DNA from 2 places in the Gordonia sp. NPDC127522 genome. Region 1 is predicted to be linked to the other one. Evidence: riboswitches for the same ligand, from Rfam matches in the RefSeq annotation. Region 1 holds a riboswitch; the other holds the start of a gene.
The links. Region 1 has a riboswitch for cobalamin ahead of ACFVHY_RS02855 (iron ABC transporter permease). Riboswitches for the same ligand answer to the same signal wherever they lie in the genome.
Positions count from the first base shown of each region.

Region 1 (4,414 bases):
CCCCCGCTATCAATCTCTTCACGACGGCAGACGCTAGCAGCGTCGACGTCGGGTTCCATCTCGCTCTCCACAGCCTCCGGCAAGCCTGTCATTCGACAACGCGTATTGGTACAGTCCGCCCAGGCCACACACCGACAGCAGGGAAACGATGATCAGGAACGACGTCGAGTTCGATTCGTCCGGGACGACATGCCGGGCCTGGTGGTACCGGCCCGAGGGAACCACTCCGGCGCCGGTCATCGTGATGGCACACGGGCTCGGTGCGGTCCGGCGGATGCGCCTGGACGCGTTCGCCGAGCGCTTCACCGCCGCGGGATACTCGTGCCTGGTGTTCGACTACCGCCACTTCGGTGACAGCGACGGCGAACCGCGACAGCTGCTGTCCATTCGCCGCCAACTCGACGACTGGGCCGCGGCAATCGCCTTCGCCCGAACACTCAGCGGTGTCGACACCTCACGGATAGTGCTGTGGGGCACCTCCTTCGGCGGCGGACACGTCCTCGTCGCGGGCGAACGCGACGGCCGGGTGGCCGCGGTGATCTCCCAGTGCCCCTTCACCAGTGGAATAGCTTCCACCGCCGCCCTGGGAGTGGTGTCCGGGACGAAGGTGACCGTGCGCGCGCTCGCGGATCTGGCAGGTTCGGCACTGGGCCGTCCGCCGGTCACCGTCGGCCTCGCCGGTGCGTCCGGCTCGGCCGCCCTGATGACGGCACCCGACGCGGTGACGGGATACCTGCCGCTGGTGCCCGACGACCTGGAGTTCATCAACGAGGTCGCCGCGCGGGTCGGTCTCGCCATCCCGCTGCACACGCCTGGTCGGGCATTGCGAAAGCTCACCTGTCCCACGCTCGTGTGCATCTGCGACGAGGACACCGTGGCGCCGGCCGGACCTACTGCCCGGTACGCCCGCCGCGCCCCGGCAGCGCGAGTGATTCGTTATCCGGCAGGACATTTCGACATCTACATCGGCGACGACTTCGAGCGGGTGGTCGCCGATCAGCTAGAGTTCTTGCGCGGGACCGTCCCCGTGTGACGTCAGAACCCGAACCGCGCCTGCATCCCGCGCAGCGTTTCCGCCGATGCCAGCAGGCCCGCCCGCTCGGAGTCCGACAACGGGACATCGAGCCGGGTCTGGGCACCACCGCGGTCGACGACGGTCGGCAACGAGAGGCACACGCCGTCGAGCCCCTCGATGCCGTCGGCGCGCGTCGACACCGGCAGCACCCGGTGTTCGTTGTTCAGGATCGCCTCGACGATGCGCGTCGAGGCCAGACCGATCGCGTAGTTCGTCGCCCCCTTGCCCTCGATGATGGTGTACGCGGCGTGCACGACCTCGTGGTGAATACGTTCGCGCGCAACGGCGTCCATCGCCGGACGGCCGGGCAGCGGCGTCCACGAGGTGAGCGGCACGCCCCCGATCGACGCCGAACTCCACAGCGGGATCTCGCTGTCGCCGTGTTCGCCGACGATGTAGGAGTGCACGCTCTGCACCGCGACCCCGCAGTGTTGCGCGATCAGGAATCGCAGCCGGGACGAGTCCAGTACCGTGCCCGACCCGAAGACCTGGTGCGGTGACAGCCCGCTGATCTCCTGGGCGGCGTAGGTGACGATGTCGACGGGATTGGTGACCATCACATAGATCGCGTTCGGGGCCACCGCCAAGACCCCGGGGAGGATGGCGCGTGTCAGACCGATTGTCGCCTCGGCCAATTCGAGGCGCGACTGCCCGGGTTTCTGCTTCGCGCCGGCGGTGAACACGACGACGTCGGCGTCCGCGCACACCGACACGTCGTCGGATCCGATGATGTCCGCCCGCGGCACGAACTCGAGGCCGTGGGACATGTCGAGCACCTCGGCGGTCACCTTGGCAGCGTTGATGTCGAGGAGGGCGATGGTCCGTGCGACACCTCGGATGAGGGACGAGTAGGCGATCGCGGTGCCCACCGCACCCGCCCCGATGATGGCCAGTTTCGTGTCTCGTACGTCCATCGGTTCACCGTTTCCGCGTCGGGTTCATCGATCGTCGGCCCCCAGCGTAGGTGCTCGCGTGTCGGCTGTCCGGGCACCGATGTCACGCATCGTTGCGCCCAGAACCACGAACTGCGACATCTGACTCAGATGTCGCAAATCGTTGTTGGTATGTTCAGCCCCGAGAACGGTCACACCCGCACACGTGGGTGTCAGGGAACCCGGTGTGAATCCGGGACTGGCGCGCAACGGTATGGGAGACGGATTCGGCGCGGACACCGGGGCGACCCGGGAAGGCGCCGGCCCCACGATCCCGAGTCCGATTACCGGCCGTTCTCGCTCGAGTCCATCGTGTATCTCGCGCACAGATACCCAGACCGATAGGCAGTACCACCCGTGTCCCGTCGTACCGACGGCACGACCGAGAGCGCGACCGCCCCGTCGGTCCGGCGACTCCCGTCGACGCCGCTAGCCGCAGTACTGTTCGTCCTCACCCTCCTCAGCATCGCCCTGGCCACCGCTTTCGGCGCGGAGACGATCCCCGTCGGCGACGTGTGGCACACCGTCGTCGGCCGGATGACCGGGGCCGAGCTCGACTCCGCGCACGCCGTCATCATCTGGGATCTCCGGTTGCCCCGGTCCGTGCTGGCCGCGCTGGTCGGTGCCGGGCTGGCGCTGGCCGGCGCACTCATGCAGGCCCTGGTCCGCAACCCGCTGGCCGAGCCGTACCTGCTGGGTGTGTCCGCCGGCGCGGCGGTCGGGGCCACCGCGGTGATGACCCTCGGCGTGCTCGCGGGACTGGGCGTCTGGGCGCTGTCCGGCGGGGCGCTGCTCGGCGCGCTGGCCGCCACCGTCACGGTGTACCTGGTGGCCCGCGCCCAGGGCGGGCTGACCGCGCTGCGACTCATCCTGTCCGGGGTGGTGTTGTCCTCGGCGTTCATGGCGTTGTCGTCGCTGCTGGTGTTCACCGCCGCGGACCCGCACGCCGCCGACAACGTGATGTTCTGGATGCTCGGCAGCGTCGCGGGCGCCACCTGGGCGAAAGTGCAGATCGCCGGGGCGGTCGTGCTGGTCACCGTCGTGGCCATGCTCGCCATCCACTCCTGGCTCGATGCCTACGCGGCCGGAACCGACACCGCGACGTCGCTGGGCGTGCCGGTACGCGCGATGCGCAACGCGCTGTTCGGTGTCCAGGGTCTCCTGGTCGGCGTGCTCGTCGCGGTGGCGGGCGGCATCGGCTTCGTCGGTCTCATCGTCCCGCACGCGGCGCGACTCCTGGTCGGCGCCACCCACCGCGCGATGTTGCCGGTGGCGGTCTGCGGCGGTGCGCTCTTCCTGGTGTGGGTCGACGTCATCTCACGGGTGGCGGCCGCACCGCGCGAGATGCCGCTGGGCATCGTGACCGGACTGATCGGGGCACCGATCTTCCTTTTCCTGATGGGACGACGCCAGTACGTGTTCGGGGGTGGCTCGTGACCGACCCCACCCGCGCATCGTCGATGTCGTTGCGCGCGAACGCGCTTGCGTGCCGTCGCGGTGGCCGCGTCGTACTGCGGGATGTCGATCTCGCGGTCCCCGCCGGCACCCGACTGGCCATCGTCGGGCCCAACGGTTCCGGCAAGACCACCCTGCTGCGCACGCTGTGCGGTCTCGAACGCCCGGTCGCCGGCACCGTCGAGGTGAACGGAGACGACCTCCACCGCATCCCCTCGCGACGCCGCGCCATGTCGATGGCGGTGGTCGGCCAGGAGGAACAGCCCTCCGCGGAGCTGACGGTCGCCGAGGCGGTCGGCCTCGGCCGGACCCCGTACCGGTCGGCCTGGTCCACCGGGAGTTCCGACGACAAGACGGTGGTCGATCGCGCGTTGATCCAGGTCGGGCTCGACGGCTGGGGCACCCGCTCGTGCACCCAGCTGTCCGGCGGCGAACGGCACCGCGTCGTCCTCGCCCGCGCGCTCGCTCAGCAGACCCCGATCCTGGTGCTCGACGAACCCACCAATCACCTGGACGCCGCCTGGCGACTACGACTGATGGAGATCCTCGACGAGCTCGACGCCACCGTGGTCGCGGCGATGCACGACCTGGACCTGGTGTTGCGTCACTTCGACTCCGTCGCAGTGGTTTCCGACGGCGGTGTCATCGTCCACGGGCCACCGGTCGAGGTGCTGACGCCGGCTCTGCTGGCCGACGTCTTCGAGGTGTCCGGCACCGTCGTCGACCATCCATCGACGGGCCTGCCCCATCTGCTCCTGAACACTCCCACCACCACACCCGCCCCCAGCACTCTGACGAAAGACATCCCGTGAGAGGACATCCTTTGACCATACGTACGTCCCGAGTCCACCCGACCGTCGCCATCGTGGCGGCGGCTCTGACGCTGGGAACTGCCACCGCCTGCGGTGCCGACAGCACTGTGGCGTCGGAAAGCACTGTCACCATATCGAAT
Region 1 is NZ_JBHXVK010000001.1:620,032-624,445, reverse strand. It holds gene ACFVHY_RS02870 (hypothetical protein) at 1-22, opposite strand, end outside; gene ACFVHY_RS02865 (alpha/beta hydrolase) at 149-1,033, shown strand; gene ACFVHY_RS02860 (L-lactate dehydrogenase) at 1,036-1,989, opposite strand; cobalamin riboswitch at 2,140-2,318, shown strand; gene ACFVHY_RS02855 (iron ABC transporter permease) at 2,365-3,444, shown strand; gene ACFVHY_RS02850 (ABC transporter ATP-binding protein) at 3,468-4,274, shown strand; gene ACFVHY_RS02845 (ABC transporter substrate-binding protein) at 4,286-4,414, shown strand, end outside.

Region 2 (4,414 bases), on a different contig from region 1:
GTTCGCCTACCCGGGTGGCCTTCTCGCCGACCATGAACACGCCGAAGAGTCCGCGGTCGGGTATGGAACCGCCCGAGGTGACGGCGAGCCGCTGGGCGCCGCGCCGGCCGGTGATGACTCCGGCGTCGCGGTCCCAGTTCACCCGGGGGCGCAGTTCGGCGAACTCGTCGGACGGGAAGCGGCCCGCGATCAGGTCGAGGGTCGCGTCGAAGACGCCCCGGCCCAGTTCGCGGTAGGGCGCCGCGCGCCGGACGACCTCGTACCAGTGATCGACCTCGAGGTCGTCGACCGCGGCCGCCGCGATGGTCTGCTGGGCGAGGATGTCGAGCGGATTCTGCGGGACCTTGATCTCTTCGATCGCGCCGTCGAGCATCCGGCCCACCGTCACCGTGCAGTGCAGCAGATCAGTGCGGTGCTTGGGGTAGAGGATGCCCTGGCTGATCTCGCCGACCTGGTGCCCGGCGCGGCCGATCCGCTGCAGTCCACTCGCCACCGACGGCGGGGACTCCACCTGGATGACGAGATCGACCGCACCCATGTCGATGCCGAGTTCGAGTGAGCTGGTGGCCACCACACACGAGAGCCGGCCTGCCTTCAGGTCGTCCTCGATCTGGGCGCGCTGCTCCTTGCTGACCGAGCCGTGATGGGCGCGGGCGAGAACCGGCTCGGCACCGGAGCTCGCGCCGCTGCCCATCACGAACGCCGGGGCGCCGCCCGCGACCGACGGATTGCCGGTCGGTTCGGCAGGCTCGCCGTGGCGCTCGGCGTGAATCTCGTTGAGCCGGGCGGTGAGCTTCTCGGCGAGGCGTCGGGAGTTGGCGAAGACGATCGTCGCGCGGTTCGCCTCGATCTGGTCGACGATCGAGGCCTCGACGTACGGCCACAACGAACCGGCAGTCGGCGAGAACGCGTCGTCCAGCGCCGCGGGATCGGCATCGGACACCGGCGGCGGGATGTTGGCCATGTCCTCGACGGGGACATCGACGCGCAGGTCGAATGTCTTGTCGGCCTTCGGTTTGACCACCTGGCACGGCGCGGCGCCGGACAGGAACCCCGCGACCACCTCGGGCGGGCGGACCGTCGCCGAGAGGCCGATCCGCTGGGCGGGTTTGTCCAGCAGTTCGTCGAGGCGCTCGAGGGTCAGCGCGAGATGGGTACCTCGTTTGGTCGCGGCGACCGCGTGGACCTCGTCGACGATGATCGCCTCCACGCCGGTGAGACTCTCCCGCGCGGCCGAGGTGAGCATCAGGTACAGCGACTCGGGGGTGGTGATGAGGATGTCGGGTGGGGTTTTGACCAGCGCACGCCGATCGGCGGCGGAGGTGTCGCCCGACCGCACGCCCACGGTGATGTTGGGCTCCGGCAGGTTCAGTTCCTGGGCCGCCCGGGTCATGCCGGTCAGCGGTGCGCGCAGGTTGCGCTCGACGTCGACGGCCAGCGCCTTCAACGGCGAGATGTAGACGACCTTGGTGCCGGCGGGACGGTTGCCGGCGTCGGCGGCGAGCCGATCGAGGGCCCAGAGGAACGCGGCGAGGGTCTTCCCGGACCCGGTCGGTGCGATGACCAAGGTGTTCGCGCCGTCGGCGATGGAGGTCCAGGCGCCCTTCTGCGCAGCGGTGGGCGCGGTGAACGCACCCGAGAACCACCGCCGGGTGGGGGCGGTGAAGCGGTCGAGCACCGAGGGGCGGGGCATCTCTCCACTATGTCGCACGCGTACGACAGAACGCGGTATACAGTCTCCTCACGCCTGTACGGGGAATCCGGTGAGAGTCCGGAACGGTCGCGCCACTGTGAACGCAGCCCAGATCGACACGGTCGACGTGACGGGGCATGCGTGAGTCAGGATGCCGTGCCGGCGTGCACCACCCGTGAACTCTCCGACGCGAGATCGGCGAAAGGACCCACCATGACAGCTCCCCGTACCCAGTCGGCATCACCGGTCGCCCCGGCCCGTGCCCTGCCCGTACCGAACATCTCCGTCGCGAGCGCGGCGCTCTGGCTCAGCCTGACCGTGCTGCTCGGCGGGCTGGCGTATTACTTCCTCGGTTACGATCAGGGAGTCGTGTCGGTCTTCGGTTCCGACACCCACGTGCACGAGTTCGTGCACGACGCCCGCCATTTCCTCGGCTTCCCCTGCCACTGAGTCGACATGGAGAAGAAGTTCATCGGCGCCGGCCTGCTCGCAGGTCTGATCGCCGGCATCGTCTCGTTCGTGTTCGCGCGGTTCCACCTCGAACCCGTCGTGGGCAAGGCCATCGACTACGAGAGCGCCCGCTCGGCGGCCGAGGAGGCCCTGGCCCATGCCGCCGAACCGGGTGGTCACACCCATGGTGAGGGCGGAGAGTTGTTCACCCGCGCGATGCAGGAGAACCTCGGCGCGGGGATCGGCAACGTCGTGTTCGCGGTGTGCATGGGCGCGTTCTTCGCGGTGGCGTTCACGGTCTTGTGGAGCCACGTCGGCAGCCGTCATCCGGCCACGGATCCCCGTGCGGTCGCCGGCGTGCTCGGCGGCATCGGTTTCGTCGCCGTCTTCGCCGTCCCGTTCTTCGCCTACCCGGCGAACCCACCCGCCGTCGGCGACGACGACACCATCGGCGAACGAACCGGTGCCTTCCTCACCATCACCGTGTCGTCGGTGATCCTCGCCATCGCGGCGGTGGTCCTGGCGTCGTGGTTGCGCCCGCGCATCGGTGGGTTGGTCTCGGCGGTCGCCGCCACGGTCGCCTATCTGGCCGGCATCGCGATCGTGCTCGCCTTCCTGCCGTCGTTCAGCGAGGTCCCCGGCCCGGTCCGCGACGACGCCGGACAGATCGTGTTCCCGGGCTTCCCCGGTGACGTGATCGGGGATTTCCGGGTGTATGCGATCGCCAACCAGGTCATTCTGTGGACGGTTCTCACCGTCTCGTTCGCACTGATCGTGGGGGCGATGGCCCGGTCGCAGGCGACTGACCGCGCTCGCGCGGTCTCCGCGCCGAACTGAGGCGATCACCGCACGGCATGCAGATCATCACCGCCGGTCGCACCGGCCCCAACCGGTCGGTGCGATTCGGCGGTGACCCGGTTCTCGATCAGCGGGGTCGACGCGACGTGCTCGCTCTGAGCGCGTCGCTCACGCGCCCGATCGACATCTGCGGCCCGGAGGCGGCGACCCGCGCCACCGCCGAGATACTCGGCGCGACACGCGGCCTCATCGTCGACGACGCGCTGCGGACGCTCGATGTCGGTGCGTGGTCGGGCCTGTCCCCGGAGGAGATCGACCCCGTCGACCTCGGCGGGTGGTTCACCGACCCGGAGGCCCGCCCGCACGGGGGTGAGAGTGTCGCGCGGTTCGTCGACCGAGTCCATGCCTGGCGTGCCGGGCAGGCCGAGCACGGCGATGGCTACGTGGTGGTCGCGATGCCGGTGGCGCAGGCCCTGCTGTGCGTCGATGCGGACGGGTTCTTCGCGCGGGAGGTGCGCCCGGCCACCCTCTACACCTGCACCGATGCTCGGTAGGAACAGATCTGCGACGACGTACCTAGACATCGGCAGTGACTCCTGACACAGTTGGGGACGACAAAACTGAAACGTGTTCGCCCCTGCGCGGACACCGGTCTGGGAGTGTGACGATGTTCGAGTGGTCCGAAGAAGATCTGATGGTTCGGGACGCCCTGCGGGCGTTCATCGACAAGGAGATCCGGCCACATCTCGACGAACTCGAATCCGGCACGCTGCCGCCCTACGACATCACCCGCAAACTGCTGTCGAGCTTCGGTGTCGACGCGATGGCCAAGGACGCTCTCGAGAAGGAACTCGAGGCCGAGGCCAACGGGGAGAAGAAGAAGCCCTCGGGCGACGGCGGCGGTATGGGCGGCTCGATGTTCATGATGGTCAACATCGAACTGGCGGGGGTCTGTCTCGGTCTCGTCGCATCCCTGGGCGTGAGCATGGGCCTGACCGCCTCGACCATCCGCGGCAAGGGCACGCTCGCCCAGAAGAAGCGGTGGCTGCCCGAACTGGTCACGATGGAGAAGGTCGGCGCCTGGGCGATCACCGAACCCGACTCCGGATCGGACGCGCTGGGCGGTATGAAGACAACGGTCCGTCGCGATGGTGACGACTACATCCTCAACGGGCAGAAGACCTTCATCACCAATGGCCCCTACGCCGACACCATCGTCGTGTTCGCCAAGCTCGACGACGGCAGCGGCACCCCGATGCGGGACCGTAAGGTCCTGTCGTTCGTCCTCGACAAGGGGATGCCGGGACTGACCCAGGGCAAGCCGTTCAAGAAGATGGGCATGATGAGTTCGCCGACGGGCGAGCTGTTCTTCGACAACGTGCGCGTCGGCAAGGACCGCCTGCTCGGCGAGACCGAGGACACCGGTTCGGACGCGCGCGGATCCGAAGGCGCCAAGGCCGGTTTCACCGCGGA
Region 2 is NZ_JBHXVK010000005.1:109,118-113,531, reverse strand. It holds gene ACFVHY_RS12145 (ATP-dependent helicase) at 1-1,693, opposite strand, end outside; cobalamin riboswitch at 1,711-1,871, shown strand; gene ACFVHY_RS12140 (CbtB-domain containing protein) at 1,907-2,143, shown strand; gene ACFVHY_RS12135 (CbtA family protein) at 2,150-2,980, shown strand; gene ACFVHY_RS12130 (histidine phosphatase family protein) at 2,998-3,495, shown strand; gene ACFVHY_RS12125 (acyl-CoA dehydrogenase family protein) at 3,609-4,414, shown strand, end outside.
Region 2: another riboswitch for cobalamin. It lies ahead of ACFVHY_RS12140 (CbtB-domain containing protein); the one in region 1 lies ahead of ACFVHY_RS02855 (iron ABC transporter permease).